3 regions of the Streptomyces sp. NPDC005811 genome follow, and region 2 is predicted to be linked to each of the others. Evidence: riboswitches for the same ligand, from Rfam matches in the RefSeq annotation. Region 2 holds a riboswitch; each other region holds the start of a gene.
The links. A riboswitch is a leader RNA that binds a small molecule or an ion and turns the genes downstream of it on or off. The one in region 2 is predicted to bind cobalamin.
Positions count from the first base shown of each region.

Region 1: another riboswitch for cobalamin. It lies ahead of ABZ490_RS15860 (CbtB-domain containing protein); the one in region 2 lies ahead of ABZ490_RS43415 (ribonucleoside-diphosphate reductase subunit alpha).
Region 3: another riboswitch for cobalamin. It lies ahead of metE (5-methyltetrahydropteroyltriglutamate--homocysteine S-methyltransferase); the one in region 2 lies ahead of ABZ490_RS43415 (ribonucleoside-diphosphate reductase subunit alpha).

Region 1 is NZ_JBEXXK010000013.1:29,231-34,976, reverse strand. Features, by position in the region: gene ABZ490_RS15870 (sugar ABC transporter permease) at 1-643, opposite strand, end outside; gene ABZ490_RS15865 (extracellular solute-binding protein) at 739-2,061, opposite strand; cobalamin riboswitch at 2,288-2,444, shown strand; gene ABZ490_RS15860 (CbtB-domain containing protein) at 2,480-2,701, shown strand; gene ABZ490_RS15855 (CbtA family protein) at 2,721-3,479, shown strand; gene ABZ490_RS15850 (histidine phosphatase family protein) at 3,541-4,137, opposite strand; gene ABZ490_RS15845 (ABC transporter ATP-binding protein) at 4,134-4,949, opposite strand; gene ABZ490_RS15840 (iron chelate uptake ABC transporter family permease subunit) at 4,946-5,746, opposite strand, start outside.
Region 2 is NZ_JBEXXK010000062.1:21,864-27,609, forward strand. Features, by position in the region: gene ABZ490_RS43405 (ATP-binding protein) at 1-1,341, opposite strand, end outside; gene ABZ490_RS43410 (GNAT family N-acetyltransferase) at 1,496-2,002, shown strand; cobalamin riboswitch at 2,048-2,180, shown strand; gene ABZ490_RS43415 (ribonucleoside-diphosphate reductase subunit alpha) at 2,305-4,674, shown strand; gene ABZ490_RS43420 (ribonucleotide-diphosphate reductase subunit beta) at 4,674-5,684, shown strand; gene ABZ490_RS43425 (hypothetical protein) at 5,691-5,746, opposite strand, start outside.
Region 3 is NZ_JBEXXK010000065.1:53,005-58,750, reverse strand. Features, by position in the region: gene ABZ490_RS44365 (MFS transporter) at 37-1,434, opposite strand; gene ABZ490_RS44360 (helix-turn-helix transcriptional regulator) at 1,597-2,475, shown strand; gene ABZ490_RS44355 (hypothetical protein) at 2,764-2,991, opposite strand; gene ABZ490_RS44350 (TetR family transcriptional regulator) at 3,105-3,380, shown strand; cobalamin riboswitch at 3,428-3,653, shown strand; gene metE (5-methyltetrahydropteroyltriglutamate--homocysteine S-methyltransferase) at 3,802-5,746, shown strand, end outside.

The DNA.
Region 1 (5,746 bases), on a different contig from region 2:
TCAGATCGAAGTAGGTCAGCGAGCCGACCAGCATCAGGGTGCTCGACGTGACGAGCGTGTACTTCAGCTGCGGCAGCGTGATCCGCAGGAAGCGGGTCACGGGACCGGCCCCGTCGATCGCGGCGGCCTCGTACAGCGAGACCGGGATCTGCCGGATCCCCGCTTGGTACAGCAGCGCGTGGAACGGGACGAACTGCCAGGCGATCACGAAGATCACTGTGTAGAGGGCCAGGTCGGGCGAGCCGAGCAGCGGCTGCGCCAGCCAGTGCAGCCCGGGCGTGGCGCCGATGCCGAAGGACGGGTCGAGCAGCGCCTGCCAGGTCAGACCGATCGCGACGGCCGACAGCAGCAGCGGCAGGAACCACACCACGGCGAACAGCGCGCGCAGCCGCCCCCTGGGCGACTGGAACACACCGAGCGCCAGCGCGACCGGAGTCTGGACCAGCCAGCTCACCGCCATCACCTTGAGGGTGAGCCAGAGCGCCTGCCAGGTGGCGGCGTCGGCGAGGACCCCGCTCCAGTTGGCGGACCCGGCCCAGCCGAGCGGGCCCAGACCGTCCCAGCGGGCCAGGCTCAGCACCACCACACCGACCAGCGGCACCAGACCGAACAGACCGAACAGCAGCAGCGCGGGTGCCGCCATGAGCACCCGGCCCCCGGGGCGGCGCCATGAACGGGCCGTGGCCGGCCGCGTCTTGGGAGACGCGACCGGGCGCGGCGTACGGACCACGGTGGTCATTACTGCGCCGCCCCGCTCATGGCCGTGCCGAACTCCTCGGGCCTGATCTGCCGCAGGAACGACTTGTCCACGTTCGTCAGCAGCGGATCGGCCTGGTCGGAGGGGAGCGCCTGGTCCCAGGACAGCTGGAACGTCGGGGAGTTCTGCACGAGCTGGTACACGAAGCTCAGCCACTTCTTGTCGTCGGCCGACTTCACGGCCGCCAGCTTGGTGTCCAGTCCGTTGACCGGGGGCACGCTGCCCGCCGCCAGATAGGCGTCGACCTGGTCGCCGTTCAGGACGTAGTTCTTCAGGTAGGTGAGCGCCGCCGAGCTGTTCTTGCTCTTCGCGTTCAGCGACAGGAAGTTGGAGGGGTTGCCGACGATCGCCTGCGGGTCGCCCGCGCCGCCGGACACCGACGGGAAGGCGACATAGCCCAGGTCCTTCTTCACGAAGTCCGGTGCGGCCTTGACCAGGTTGGCGTACTCCCAGGTGCCCATCAGCTCCATGCCGGCCTTGCCGGTGTAGAGCAGCGCGGTGGAGGCGCCCTGGTCGTAGCTGACGGAGGAGGCGTTGTCGCCGAACGCCCCGGCCTTCGCGAGCTCCTGGAGGCGGGTGTTGGCCTCGGTGACCGCCGGGTCCTTCCACGCCGTGGCGTCACCGGCGGCGATCTTGTCGAAGACCTGGGCGCCGCCCTCGCGGTCGAGCAGGTACTCCAGGTACATCAGCGTCGGCCACTTGGAGTTCGCCGCGAGGGAGATCGGGGTGACCCCGTCGCCCTTCAGCTTCTTCACGGCGGCCAGCAGTCCGTCGTACGTCGTCGGCGCCTCGACGCCCGCGTCCTTCAGGACCTTCTTGTTGTAGTAGAGGACCACCGGGGCCAGCCCGTTGGCCGGTATGCCGTAGACCTTGCCGCTGAACGTGGCGCTCTTCAGCACGCTCGGCGTGAACCGCAGCAGCCCCACCTGAGCGTCGGTCAGGGTGTCGACCTTGCCCGCCTTCACGTAGTCGTCCAGCGCGCCGCCGCCCCAGCTGAAGAAGATGTCCGGGGCCTGGTCCGCCCCGAACGCCACACGCAGCTTCTGCTTGTAGTCGTCGTTCGCGAACAGCCGCAGGGTGATCTTCTCTTCCGGGTGGTCCTTGTTGTAGGCGTCGACGGACTCCTTGAGGATCGTCTGGTCGTTCAGCGCCCACATCGTCAGGCCCTTCGACGACGAGCCTCCCGACGACGATCCGCCCGGCCCCGACGTCCCGCACGCGGCGAGCAGGCCCATCGCCGCCGTCGCGGTGACCACGGCCACCGCCGCGCGCCGTGTTCTCGGAAGTACCCGGATTCCGTGCATGGTTGTCCGCCTCTCTTCTCCCTCGCGCGTCTCTCCGCGCGAAAGGCTTTCGACTGCCTGCGTCCGTCGGTGCCGCGGACGGCCCGCCTGCTGGACCGGGACACTGGCACGCCCGTCACAGCCGGGACAAGGAGGGGAAAACCGCCGGTTACGAAACATTTTCGCGCGTCCGGGACGGAGCGGCCGGTGCGAGGAGAGCCGGATCACGTCGGACCGTGCGCTCTTGGCCAGTTCGGCGGGGCACGGTACCTTCACTCTGATATCGACGACGGAAAAACGGAAGCCGGTGGAAATCCGGCACGGTCGCGCCACTGTGAACGGTGCGCTCCTCGCTGAGGGGCGGACCGCGAGTCAGACCCGGGGCCGTCGTCCTGTGCACCACCGAGATGGGACGCGAACTCCCAGAGGAGGCCCTGCCATGGCGCAGCACGTCGCCCAGCCGACCACCGCCGCACCCGCCGTTCCCGCCAAGCTCCCGCTGAAGGACATCGCCCCCTGGGCCGTCTTCTTCGGCATCCTCATGCTCGTCCTGCTGTACTTCGTCGGCGCCGAGCAGGGCGCCACCTCCGTCGTCTCCGGCGAGGGAGTCCACGAGTGGGTGCACGACGCCCGCCACCTGCTCGGCTTCCCCTGCCACTGACGAGGGACGCCGCACAGCCATGAACTCCGCAACCGTGCGAAACCTTCTGGTGCGGGGCATGCTCGCCGGCCTCGCGGCCGGCGTGCTCGCCCTCGTCGTCGCCTACTTCCTGGGCGAGCCGAACGTCGACAGCGCCATCGGCTTCGAGGAAGCCCACGCCCCCGCCCACGAGCACGAGGTCGAACTCGTCTCCCGCTCCCTGCAGTCCACCGCCGGTCTCGCCACCGGCGTCCTCGTCTACGGGGTCGCCTTCGGCGGCATCGCCGCCCTCGCCTACTGCTTCGCCCTCGGCCGGGTCGGCCGCTTCGGCCCGCGGGCCACGGCGCTGCTGCTGTCCGGGGCCGCGCTGCTGGCCGTGTACGTCGTGCCGTTCCTGAAGTACCCGGCCAACCCGCCGGCCGTCGGCGACCACGACACGATCGCCAAACGGACCACCCTGTTCTTCCTGATGATGCTGCTCGGTGTGCTCCTCGCGATCGCCGCGGTGATCGCCGGGAAGCGGCTCGCGCCGAGGCTCGGCACCTGGTACGCCACCGTCGTCGCCGTTCTCGGTTTCGTCACCCTGATCGGTCTGGCGTACGCGTTCCTGCCCGCGATCAACGAAGTACCGGCGGACTTCCCGGCCACCCTGCTGTGGCGGTTCCGGCTGTCCACCCTCGCCCTGCAGATCACGCTGTGGACGGGCTTCGGCCTCGTCTTCGGCGAACTGGCCGAACGGCTCCTGAACCCCAAGCCCGTGCAGGCGCCGGCGCGGGCGGCGGTGACCGTCCCGCAGTGACGGTCCCGCAGTGAGCCGACCGGAATGACACCAGGGCCCCCGGATCCGTCCGGGGGCCCTGTCATGCGCGGTCGTCCGTCTCCTCGCCGACCGGGTCCAGGGGCTGCCCGAGCCGCACGTTCCACCGCCCCGCGCGCCCGCTGACCGAGGTGGCTGTCAGCGGCGGCACGTCGAGCCGCCAGAAGGCCGCGAGCGGCGCACCCAGCACGTGGACCACCACGGCCCGGACGATCTCCGGCTCGACCACCGCGACCGTGTGACCGTCCGTCCCGGCCGCCGCCCGCAGCCAGCGGCCGACCCGGGCGCACAGGTCCGCCACCGACTCCCCGCCGTGCGGCGCCGCGTCGGGATCGGCGAGCCAGCGGCCCACCTCCTGCGGCTCGGCGGAGCCGACCTCGGCGAGGGTCAGACCTCGCCAGCGCCCCATGTCCAGCCCGGCCAGTTCCGGCTCCTCGGTCCCGTCGAGACCGAGGGCGGCCGCCGTCTCCCGGCAGCGCACACTCGGGGAGAGCAGGACCCGTACGGCGGCGGGCAGCGACCCGGCGGCGGCCCGCGCCCGGGCCGTCCCGCCCGCGTCGAGCGAGCCCCCGTCGTCGAAGCGGGCCCGGCGCAGGGAGTCGTTCATCGCGGGCGGGACGAAGGTGACGCGGCTGGTCACGTGACAGTTCCTTCTGGAGTGGGCAGCGTGCCCAGGAAGCGTATGTGCGGGCGGTCCCCGGGGGCGGTCCGGGTGACGGCGGCGCGGACGCCGTACACCTCGGCGATCAGCTCCTCGGTGAGGACCTCCTCCGGGGTGCCGCCCGCGACCACACGGCCGCGCCGCAGCACGAGCAGCCGGTCGCAGTACATCGCGGCCAGGTTGAGGTCGTGCAGGGCGACCACGCTGGTCAGCCGGAGTTCGGTGATCAGGTCCAGCAGGGCGAGCTGATGCTGGATGTCGAGGTGGTTGGTGGGTTCGTCCAGCAGGAGTTCCCGGGGCTGCTGGGCGAGGGCGCGGGCGATCTGGACGCGCTGGCGCTCCCCGCCGGACAGGGTCCGCCAGGGGCGGGCGGCCTTGTCGGCCAGACCGGTGCGGGCCAGCGCGGAACGGACGGCCTCCTCGTCCTCGGCGGAGGCGGGCGCCCAGGCCCTGCGGTGCGGGACCCGGCCGAGGCGTACGACGTCGAGGACGGTCAACGCGACCTGGGTGTCCGCCTGCTGCTCGACCACGGCCACCCGCCGGGCGACGGCACGGCGCCCCACCCGCTCCAACGGGCGCCCGTCGAGCGTGACGGCGCCGGAGGCCGGGGCGAGGACACCGGCGAGCAGCCGCAGCAGGGTCGACTTGCCGGAGCCGTTCGGGCCGAGCAGCCCGGTGACGGTCCCGGGGCGCGGGGCGAGGCTCACCCCGTCCAGGATGAGGGTCCCGTCGGCCGACCGGCTGACGCGGTCGGCGCGCAGGCCGTCGTCGGCGAGGTCGGGGCCGCTCATCGGGTGTCCCTGCCCCGGTAGAGGACCAGGACGAACGCCGGGACGCCGATCAGCGAGGTCATCACGCCCACCGGCACCTCCTGCGGGTCCAGCAGGGTGCGGGCCAGGGTGTCGACCCAGACCAGGAACACCGCCCCGGCCAGCGCGGTCGCCGGCAGCAGCCGGGTGTGCCCGGGACCCGTCAGCGCACGGGCGGCGTGCGGCAGCACCAGCCCGACGAAGCCGATCGCCCCCGCCGAGCCGACCAGCACCGCCGTCAGCAGCGCGGTGACGCACAGCAGCACCAGCCGGGTACGGGCCACGCGCACCCCCAGCGTGGCGGCCGCGTCCTGCCCGAACGCGAAGGCGTCCAGCGTGCGGGCGTACCCCAGACACACGGGCAGCGCCGCCGCCAGCACCGCCAGACACAGGCCGACGTCCGTCCAGTCGGCCCCGCCGAGCGAGCCGAGCAGCCAGAACAGCACCCCGCGCGTGGTCTCCGCGTCGGCCGCCGTCATCACCACGAAGGAGGTGACCGCCGAGAACAACTGCATCGCGGCGACCCCGGCCAGCACCACCCGGTCCGTGGTGCCCCCGAGGCCGTGACTGAGCATCAGCACCAGCACGAACGACACCACCGCGCCCACGAACGCCCCGCCCGACACCGACACGGCCCCGCCGCCGACCCCGAGCACCACGACCACGACCGCACCGGTCGAGGCCCCCGAGGAGACCCCCAGGACGAACGGGTCGGCAAGGGGATTGCGCAACAGCGACTGCAGGACCGCGCCGCACACGGCCAGCCCGGCCCCGCACAC
Region 2 (5,746 bases):
GGCGAGCAGCTCGGTGAGGCCCACCTCCAGCTTGTCCTGGAGCAGCCCGATGCACGCCAGGGCGGACACCACCTCGACCGTGTCACGGCGCTCCCGCTCATTGAGCGCCACCTCCTCGCGCAGCAGGCGCTCGCACAGGGTGTCGTTCCACCGCTGCAGCAGCCACAGCCGTAGCGTGCCGCGGTCCCTGCTGCGGGTGTTCAGCCGCTTGGGATCGTCCAGGGCGCCGTGCCGGTGCAGTTCACGGGCGATCTGAAGGTAGACGGGCGACTCGGTCACCTCCGCCGTCTCCACGATCCAGTCCACGCGCCGCTCGTCCGAGTCGGGAACGTGCGCCTGGACGAAGCGCAGGGCCTCCTCCTCGCTCAGTGGTTCCAGCTCCACGATCGCGGCGGCGGTGCTCTCCAGGGGACTGTGCGGCCGCGAGGCGATGACGAGCGGCAGTCTCTCCTTGTGCGCGCGCTCGATGGCCTTGCGGATGATGTTGTCCCGGTTCTGCTGGAGGCGCTCGTCGAGGAGGGCCTCCTCCAGACCGTCGGCTATCACCACCGGCTTGTCATCGGCGAGCAGTTGCTTCCAGACCCGGTCGTTCTTGCCGCGGGCCAGGACGCCCTGGGGTGCCTCCTCGGCGAAGCGCTGCCGGGCCAGGCTCTGGAAGTCCAGGTCGGCATCGCCGTCCACGTCCCGCAGCCGGATCGGCACGGGCACGGCGTGCTCCCGGGCGAGCAGTTCGCAGAGCCGCACCAGGACCGCGGTCTTGCCCGCACCCACACCGCCGACGAGCAGATAGGGTCTGCGCGTGCCGCGGTCCCGCAGCCGTTGGGCGATGACCTCGGCGATCGCCTCACGGCCCACGATCCCTGCGACGTCCTGGCCGGCGGTGAGCACCAGCCGGCGGGGATCCCTGCGAACCTTGGTGAGGTAGCGGCGTTTGGTCCAGCTGTACCAGAAGAACAGGAACAGCGCGGCTGCGATCGAAGCGGTCAGGACCGGGCCGAGGAGGTTCAGAAGGTCCTTGAGCCCCTTGTTCCCCTCGCGCGCATCGCCGAAGCCGGTCGTGTCGCCCGTGACGGCGGTGTACACGTCGTCCCCGCACCAGGCGAGGATCGCCAGGAAGGCGATCAGCCAGATGAGTCTGGTGAGGTTGCCGTAGGAGAACCACCGGTGCCAGGTCTTGGGGCGGGTGACGCCACGGCGGGCTTCCAGACGGATCGTCAGGCGGTGCCAGCGGGCGAGGAGTACGCGTCTGACGCCGTGCCCGGCCCGTCTGAGATGCAGCGTCGCCATCGGCGCGTTGCTGGGCCGCTGCTTGCCCCGGGTGTGACGGACGACCCTGGTCATCTTGTGCTCTCCCTCCGAGAGCTTTCCTCGGGACGGGGGACCTGCGGGCACCGGCACCTCCTTCCATGGAATCACTCCCGCCACACCCCGCAACCCGGGCGCCTCCAGGGAAAATCGGGAGGTCTGCGCGCGCGGCTCCGGCAGACTCGGGGTCATGGACATCGTGATACGGCGGGCGGAGCCCGGTGAGTACGAACCGCTCGGCGACATCACCGCACAGGCCTATCTCCAGGACGGCCTCCTCGACTACGGCGAGGGGGACGAGTATCTGCCGGTGCTGAAGGACGTCGCCGCGCGCGCGGCCGCCGCGGAGGTGCTCGTGGCCGTGGACGGTGACCGGCTCCTCGGCGGTGTCACCTTCGTCGCCGGCCCCGGCCCCGTCGCCGACATCGCGCGGCCCGGCGAGGCCGAGATCCGTGCGCTCGCGGTCGCGCACGACGCGCGGGGCCGGGGTGCCGGGGAGGCTCTCGTACGGGCCTGTCTCGACCGGGCGCGGGCCACCGAGGGCTGCACGGCCGTCGTCCTGTCGACCCAGCGCAGCATGCACACCGCCCACCGGATCTACGAACGTCTCGGCTTCGTCCGTACACCCGGGCGGGACTGGAATCCCGTGCCGCATCTGGACGACGTCACTCTCCTCACCTATGAGTTGACACTCTGACACCACCCCGACACAACATCTGGGGGTGGCGTGACAGGCGAGCACAAGATGTATGCTCATGCTCGTTGTCGCCGCAGGGGAATCCGGTGCGAATCCGGAACTGTCCCGCAACGGTGTACTTGTGCATGTCTGTGCACGAGCGTCAGTCCGAGGACCTGCCGACAGCGCGCCCGGCCGTCCCGGTCCGGGTGCCTTGACGTCCGGGTCTCGTGGAGTGGGCCGGTGGACGCGACGCCGCGCGCGCTCGTGTTGCTGCCCCCTGCCCTCCGCCAGGCCCCCTGCCGAGCGAGGGAGAGCCCCACGTGACCATCGCGCCAGTCGATCCGGCCTCAGTCATCCAGCCGGACACCGACGGTCCCGGTACCGCGCTGCTGCGGACCCTGACCGAGCTGACCGCCGACCTCCCCGACGCCGACCCCGGGCGGGTCGCCGCCGCCGCGCTGCGCGGCCGGTCGGCGCGGGCGGACGAGACGGAGCTGCGCGAGCTGGCCACGGAGGCGGCCGCCGGCCTGATCTCCGAGGACCCCGCCTACTCGAAGCTGGCCGCCCGGCTGCTGACGGTCTCCATCGCCGCGGAGGCCGCCTCCCAGGGGGTCACGTCCTTCACTTCGTCCGTCGCCGTCGGCCACCGCGAGGGGCTCGTCGCCGACCGCACCGCCGACTTCGTACGGCTGCACGCGGCCCGGCTGGACGCGCTGATCGACCCGTCCGCCGACGACCGCTTCGGCTACTTCGGGCTCCGCACCCTCCACAGCCGCTATCTGCTGCGCCACCCCCTCACCCGGAAGGTCGTGGAGACGCCCCAGCACTTCCTGCTGCGCGTCGCGAGCGGTCTCGCCGAGGACGACACGGCGCGCGCCGTGGACGAGGTCGCCGCGCTCTACGGGCTCATGAGCCGGCTCGACTACCTGCCGTCCTCCCCCACCCTCTTCAACTCCGGCACCCGGCACCCCCAGATGTCGTCCTGCTACCTCCTCGACTCCCCGCTGGACGAGCTGGACTCGATCTACGACCGCTACCACCAGGTCGCCCGGCTCTCCAAGCACGCCGGCGGCATCGGGCTGTCGTACTCCCGCATCCGCTCGCGCGGTTCGCTGATCCGCGGCACCAACGGGCACTCCAACGGCATCGTGCCGTTCCTGAAGACCCTGGACGCCTCCGTCGCCGCCGTGAACCAGGGCGGGCGGCGCAAGGGCGCGGCCGCGGTCTACCTGGAGACCTGGCACTCCGACATCGAGGAGTTCCTGGAGCTGCGCGACAACACGGGTGAGGACGCCCGCCGTACGCACAACCTGAACCTGGCGCACTGGATCCCGGACGAGTTCATGCGGCGGGTGAACGCCGACGGGCAGTGGTCGCTGTTCTCCCCCGCCGACGTGCCCGAGCTGGTCGACCTGTGGGGCGAGGAGTTCGACGCCGCGTACCGCGAGGCCGAGAACAGGGGCCTCGCGAAGAAGACCATCCCCGCCCGTGATCTGTACGGCCGCATGATGCGGACCCTCGCGCAGACCGGCAACGGCTGGATGACCTTCAAGGACGCGGCCAACCGCACCGCCAACCAGACGGCGCTGCCCGGCCATGTCGTCCACTCCTCCAACCTCTGCACGGAGATCCTGGAGGTCACGAACGACGGCGAGACGGCGGTCTGCAACCTGGGTTCGGTGAACCTCGGCGCGTTCGTCGACCCGACGAGCGGCGATCTCGACTGGGAGCGGCTGGACGCCACCGTCCGCACCGCCGTCACCTTCCTGGACCGGGTCGTCGACATCAACTTCTACCCGACCGAGCAGGCGGGCCGGTCCAACGCCAAGTGGCGTCCGGTGGGCCTGGGCGCGATGGGCCTCCAGGACGTCTTCTTCAAGCTGCGGCTGCCCTTCGACTCCGCCGAGGCGCGCGCGCTGTCGACGCGGATCGCCGAGCGGATCATGCTCGCCGCGTACGAGGCCTCCGCCGACCTCGCCGAGCGCGGTGGCCCGCTGCCGGCCTGGGAGAAGACCCGTACCGCGCAGGGTGTGCTGCACCCCGACCACTACGGCGTCGAGTTCACCTGGCCGGAGCGCTGGGCGGCGCTGCGCGCGCGGATCGCGAGGACGGGCCTGCGCAACAGCCTGCTGCTCGCCATCGCGCCGACCGCCACCATCGCCTCCATCGCGGGCGTCTACGAGTGCATCGAGCCGCAGGTGTCCAACCTGTTCAAGCGCGAGACGCTGTCCGGCGAGTTCCTCCAGGTCAACTCGTATCTGGTGCAGGACCTCAAGGAGCTGGGCGTGTGGGACGCGCGCACCCGGGAGGCGCTGCGCGAGTCCAACGGCTCGGTGCAGGACTTCGCGTGGATCCCGGCGGACGTACGGGCCCTGTACCGGACGGCGTGGGAGATCCCGCAGCGCGGTCTGATCGACATGGCCGCGGCCCGCACCCCGTACCTGGACCAGTCCCAGTCGCTCAACCTGTTCCTGGAGACGCCGACCATCGGCAAGCTCTCCTCGATGTACGCGTACGCCTGGAAGTCGGGCCTGAAGACGACGTACTACCTGCGCTCGCGTCCGGCGACCCGGATCGCCCGGGCCGCCCAGGCGCAGACCCCGACCACCATTCCGGTGCAGCAGACGGCCGACCCCGACGCCGTCGCCTGCTCCCTGGAGAACCCCGAGTCCTGCGAGGCCTGCCAGTAATGCCCAGCAACAAGAACCTGCTCGACCCCGGCTTCGAGCTGACGCTGCGTCCCATGCGCTACCCGGACTTCTACGAGCGCTACCGGGACGCCATCAAGAACACCTGGACCGTGGAGGAGGTCGACCTCCACTCGGACGTCGCCGACCTCGCCAAGCTGTCCCCGATGGAGCAGCACCTGATCGGCCGGCTGGTCGCCTTCTTCGCGACGGGCGACTCGATCGTGGCGAACAACCTGGTGCTGACGCTGTACAAGCACATCAACTCCCCCGAGGCGCGCCTGTACCTGAGCCGGCAGCTCTTCGAGGAGGCCGTCCACGTCCAGTTCTATCTGACCCTGCTGGACACCTACCTGCCCGACCCCGAGGACCGTGCGGCCGCGTTCGCCGCCGTGGAGAACATCCCCTCCATCCGCGAGAAGGCGGAGTTCTGCTTCAAGTGGATCGACGAGGTGGAGAAGCTGGACCGGCTGGAGAGCACGGCCGACCGCCGCCGCTTCCTGCTGAACCTGATCTGCTTCGCCGCGTGCATCGAGGGCCTGTTCTTCTACGGCGCCTTCGCGTACGTCTACTGGTTCCGCAGCCGGGGTCTGCTGCACGGTCTCGCCACCGGCACCAACTGGGTGTTCCGGGACGAGACCATGCACATGAGCTTCGCGTTCGACGTGGTCGACACGGTCCGCAAGGAGGAGCCGGAGCTGTTCGACGAGCAGCTCCGGCAAGAGGTCACCGACATGCTCCGGGAGGCCGTCGAGGCGGAGTTGCAGTTCGCGCGGGACCTGTGCGGCGAGGGGCTGCCGGGCATGAACACCGATTCGATGCGGCAGTACCTGGAGTGCGTCGCCGACCAGCGCCTGGTGCGGCTGGGCTTCGCCCCGGTGTACGGCTCGGAGAACCCGTTCTCCTTCATGGAGCTCCAGGGCGTCCAGGAGCTGACCAACTTCTTCGAGCGCCGCCCGTCGGCGTACCAGGTGGCGGTGGAGGGCACCGTCGACCTGGACGAGGACTTCTGACGCCCGCTACACACGGGTGCGGATCAACCGCGCCGCGTTTCTGATCTCGCGGTCGATACGGC
Region 3 (5,746 bases), on a different contig from region 2:
AAGTGGTGACGCGCATACTTCTGTTCGGTGCGGTCCTCACGCCGCTCGGCCTCCGCCCCGGCCCAGACGCAGGGCGGCGAGGGCTTCCAGGAGGGCGATGACGGCCGTGAGGGTGAGGCTGACACGCAGTCCGTGCTGGAAACCGGACGGGGCGGAGATCAGTGCGCCGAAGACGGCCACGGCCAGGGCACCGCCGATCTGGCGGCTGGTGTTGAACACACCGCCGGCGGTGCCGGTCTGCTCGGCGGGTACGTGCTCCAGGAGCAGAGCCGTGGTGGGGGGCATGACCAGCGGGCCGGCCATGCCGACCGGGATCAGCAGGAGCGCGCTCGCCCACACCGGTGCCGAGGCGGGTACCAGGGCGAGGGTGATCGATCCGGCCGCCAGCAGGGTCAGCCCGGCGATGACCGGCACACGGGGGCCGATGCGCTCGGCGATCCGCGCGGACAACGGCGTGAGGAAGGCGCTGAGCAGCATCATCGGCAGGAACGCGATTCCGGCGCCCAGGGCGGACAGGCCGTGCTGCTGCTGGAAGTACAGGGAGAACAGGAACGGCAGTCCGTAGAAACCGACCATGAACGCGAACCCGATGCCGGTGGCGACGACCATGGTCGGGGAGCGGAACAGGGTGAGGGGCACCATCGGGTGCGTCACCCTGGCCTGCGCGATGACGAACGCGGCCGGCGCGGCAAGCGCGATGCCGAGAGCGATGAGGACCTGCGGCGCGGTGAACCCGGCCTCGCCCGCCTCGATCGCCCCGAACGTGAGGGAGCCCATGGCGAGGATGGCGGTGATCTGGCCGATCCGGTCGAAGGGGGCGGGCCGGGTCGGTGAGTGCTCGGTGCGCCGCAGCAGGAGCAGGGTGACGATGCCGACCGGCAGGTTGAACCAGAAGATCATCCGCCAGGAGACCAGGCTGAGCAGGCCGCCGAGCACGGGGCCCGCGGCGGCGGCCACGGCGCCGCCCATCGCCCATACGCCCACCGCGCGTGCCCGGCGGGCGGGGTCGGGGAACGCCTGGCGCACCAGCGCCATCGAGGTCGGCATGGTGACGGCCGCGCCGACGCCCTGCACGACGCGGGCGGCGATGAGGACCGGCAGCGAAGGGGCGAGCCCGCAGGCCACCGAGGCGATGACGAACAGGGTCAGGCCGCCCGCGAAGGCCCGGCGTGCTCCGATCCGGTCCGAGAGGGACCCTGCGGACAGCAGCAGCGCGGCGAACATCAGGGTGTAGGCATCGACGACCCATTCCAGGCCGGTGATCCCGCCGCCCAGCGCGTCACGGATCGGGGGCAGAGCGACGTTCACGATCGTCGCGTCCAGCGTGATCACGAAGAAGCCGAGGACGGCAGCGGCCAGGGTTGCGGTGGCGTGCCGACGCGTCTCTGGCGCGCCCGCCTCCGACGACCGGTGCGGCGAAGCCGTGAGGGGCATGACGGTCAGGGGTCCTTCCGGGGTGGGGAGGGAGAAGCCGCGCCGACCGCAGGGGCCCGGCGCCTGTCCACAGCACCACGCACCCGGTCTGACCTGGGAGTCCCTGCCCGGAGGGGTACGGGCAGGGACCCTCCTTCCACGGCTGTGTCCTAGGCTGAGGACGTGCCGTCCGACACCGTCCGCGAGGACATCCGCCATTTCCTCACCAGCCGCCGTGCCCGCCTCACCCCGCAGCGGGCCGGTCTGCCCGACTTCGGCGGGCGGCGTCAGGTCAGCGGACTGCGGCGCTCGGAGGTCGCCCAGCTCGCCTCGATCAGCGTCGAGTACTACACCCGCCTGGAGCGCGGCCATGTGGGCGGCGTCTCCGAGGAGATCCTCGACAGCCTCGCCGCCGCGCTCCAGCTCGACGATGTCGAACGCGCCCACCTGACCGCCCTCGTCCGCGCGGCCCATGCCCCGCGCCGAGCCTCCGACCGGGACGGCGGGACCTCGTACGTCCGCGACAGCCTCCAGCAGATCCTCGACGCCATGACCGGCGCCGCCGCCTTCGTGCGCAACGCCCATCTCGACGTGCTGGCCACCAATCGGCTCGCCCGAACCCTGTACACGGACGCGCTCGACACCACCGGGCAACCGCCCAACCTGGCCCGCTTCGTCTTCTGCGACCCGCGCGCCCGCCGCTTCTACCGCGACTGGGAGCGCATCGCCCACGACGCCGTCGGCAGTCTGCGCACCGAAGCCGCCCGCGCCCCCGGCAACACCGACCTCGCCGACCTCGTCGACGAACTCGTCGCCCACAGCCCCGAGTTCGCCCTGCGCTGGGACGCACACGACGTCGAGTACTACCGCAGTGGACGACAGTGCTTCCACCACGCCGCCGTCGGCGATCTCGACCTCGACTACGACGCCCTCGAAATCCCCGCGGATCCGGGCTTGACGATCGTCACCTACACCCTGGCCTCGGCCGCACCCCACGCCGACGCGTTCCGTCGGCTTCGCGAGCACGGCTCGGCCGCCGCCGAGGAGCCGACATCGGCCTGAACGCGGTTCCCGCGCCGGTGCGTTGCTCCCCCGGTCGGCCGCAGCTTCTCCGGGGCCAGGCAATCGGCGCTGTACGCGACGGCCGGGGGGCGCGTCACCGCGGTGCTTCCCACCCGATGAGACGGCTTCGCTCCGGTCGCGGCGCTCGTGCAAGTCCCAGTACAGGGGTGCGATCTGCTCGGGCGTGGCCCACGGGATTTCCCCGGGGCCGCCCTGTCCGATCCACGTGCCTGATCGTCACGTGCGCCGCGAGGACGCCGCTGTCGGCAGGCTCGTTGTGCAGGTTGATCACCCGGTTGCGCAGCGCGCCGCCCGCACGTCGATCGAGCCGAAGCGGGCACGGGCCGCGTCCAGGGCGGCGGTCAGGGAGGGGCGGTCCAGTACGTCCGCGGGGAAAGCGGCGGCCGTGACGCCTTCCTCGCCGAGCAGGGCGACGAGGTCGTCCAGCTTCTCGGGCGTGCGGGCGATGGCCAGACCCATACCGGGGCCGGCGCCGACGCTGGCGAGAGTGGGCACGATCAGATCTCTTCCGTGAGGAGGGGAAGGGGCGCGCCGACGCCGAGCGCAACCGCGATCTCGTCCTCGACGCGGCCCGCCGCCTCTAGGCCACCGACGGGCTCGGCGTGTCCATGGCCTCCGTCGCCCGCGAGGCCGGCGTCGGCAAGGCCGCCCTCTCCCGCAGGTTCGCCACCCGCGAGGAGCTCATCACCGCCATCACCGCCATCACCGCCGCCTTTCGCGGACCGCATGGACGCCTACGCCGCCGCCGCCGTCACCGAGGCCCTCGCCGACCCCGACCCCGACCCCTGGGACGGCTTCTCCCACTGGCGGACACCCCGACGCCCACCAGCCTGTACCGGTCCATGGTCCGGCTCGGTCGCCCGCTGCCCGGCCGCAGGCCCTGACGCGCGGCCGGACGGTCAACGGCCGCTCGCGGCAGCGGTCCTGTGTGTACGCTGGCCCTGCAGCTGGTTCGCCCTGCCCGCCAGGCAGGCGCGTCGCAAGAGGGAACCCGGTGGGAATCCGGGACTGCCCCGCAGCGGTGAGCGGGAACGACCGCCGTCATACGCACTGGGTCCGGACGCAACGGACCTGGGAAGCGACGGCCAGTAGGTGCCTCGTGACAGAACGAGGCGTGCCCGTGAGTCCGAAGACCTGCCACTGCCCGTGCGCGGACCGCCGTGCGCGGAGATCCCGGTGACCTCGTGGGCGGGTCGGCGTACACAGCGGGCGGGCACGCGAGTCGTGACTCGTCCGGTCTGTCGTCCCTTCGCGTCCGCGCTCCACCTGGGTCGCTCTCGTCCAGAGCTCGCGAAGGAGAGTTTCGTGACAGCCAAGTCCGCGGCCGTACGGGCCACGGTCCACGGTTACCCCCGGCAGGGACCGAACCGGGAACTGAAGAAGGCGATCGAGGGCTACTGGAAGGGCCGCGTCAGCGCCGGCGCCCTCGCCGAGACGGCCGCCGGCATCCGCCGCGCCAACTGGCGTGAGCTGGCCGACGCCGGCGTCCATGAAGTCCCGACCGGCGACTTCTCGTACTACGACCACGTCCTCGACACCAGCGTGATGGTCGGCGCGATCCCCGCACGGCACCGCGCGGCCGTCGAGGCCCATCCCCTCGACGGGTACTTCGCCATGGCCCGCGGCACCCAGGACACCGTGCCGCTGGAGATGACGAAGTGGTTCGACAGCAACTACCACTACCTCGTGCCGGAACTGGGCCCGGACACGGTGTTCGCGGCCGACTCGACGAAGCAGGTCGGTGAACTCGGGGAAGCCCTGGCGCTCGGGCTGACCGCCCGGCCCGTCCTCGTCGGCCCGGTCACCTACCTGCTGCTCGCCAAGCCCGCTCCGGGCGCCCCGGCCGGCTTCGACCCGCTCACCCTCCTGGACCGGCTGCTCCCGGTGTACGGCGAGGTGCTCGCCGACCTGCGGGCGGCCGGCGCCGAGTGGGTGCAGCTCGACGAGCCCGCCCTGGTCCAGGACCGCACCCGGGCCGAGCTGGACGCCACCGCCCGCGCCTACCGTGATCTGGGCGTCCTCACCGACCGGCCCCGGCTGCTGGTCGCCTCCTATTTCGACCGGCTCGGCGAGGCGTTGCCGGTCCTGGCGAAGGCCCCGGTGGAGGGGCTCGCCCTCGATTTCACCGGGGCCGCCGTCGCGGACCTGGATGCCCTGGCCGCCGTGGGCGGCCTGCCCGGCAAGCGCCTGGTCGCCGGGGTCGTCAACGGCCGCAACATCTGGGTCGACGACCTGTCCGCGTCCCTGGCCACCCTGGGCACCCTGCTCGGGCTGGCCGACCGCGTCGACGTCGCCGCCTCCTGCTCCCTCCTGCATGTCCCGCTGGACACGGCCGCCGAGCGGGACATCGAGCCGCAGATCCTGCGCTGGCTGTCCTTCGCCCGGCAGAAGACCGCCGAGATCGTCACCCTCGCCAAGGGCCTCGCCCGGGGCACCGACACGATCGCCGCCGAACTGGCCGCCAACCGCGCGGTCCTGGCCTCCCGGGCGGCTTCGCCGATCACCCACGACCCTGCCGTCCGGGCGCGTACGGCGGCCGTCACGGCGTTCGACGCCCGCCGCTCCCACCCCTACCGCCAGCGCACCGCCGCCCAACGCGCGCACCTGAGGCTGCCGTTGCTGCCCACCACGACCATCGGCTCCTTCCCGCAGACCGGCGAACTGCGCACCGCCCGCGCCGAACTGCGCGCGGGCCGGATCGACACGGCCGGATACGAGGAGCGCGTCAGGGCCGAGATCCAGGAGGTGATCGCCTTCCAGGAGAAGTCGGGCATCGACGTCCTCGTGCACGGCGAGGCCGAACGCAACGACATGGTCCAGTACTTCGCCGAGCAGCTCACCGGCTATCTCGCCACGCAGCACGGCTGGGTCCAGTCCTACGGCACCCGCTGTGTACGCCCGCCGGTGCTCGTCGGCGACATCTCGCGCCCCGAGCCGATGACGGTGCGCTGGACGTCGTACGCCCAGTCCCTCACCGACCGCCCGGTCAAGGGCATGCTCACCGGGCCGGTCACCATGCTCGCCTGGTCCTTCGTCCGCGACGACCAGCCCCTGGGCGAGACCGCCCGCCAGGTCGCCCTCGCCCTGCGTGACGAGGTGAACGACCTGGAGACGGCCGGGACTTCGGTCATCCAGGTCGACGAACCCGCACTGCGCGAGACCCTGCCGCTGCGGGCCGCCGACCGCCCGGACCACCTGGCCTGGGCGACGGAGGCGTTCCGCCTGACCACCTCCGGCGTACGGCCGGACA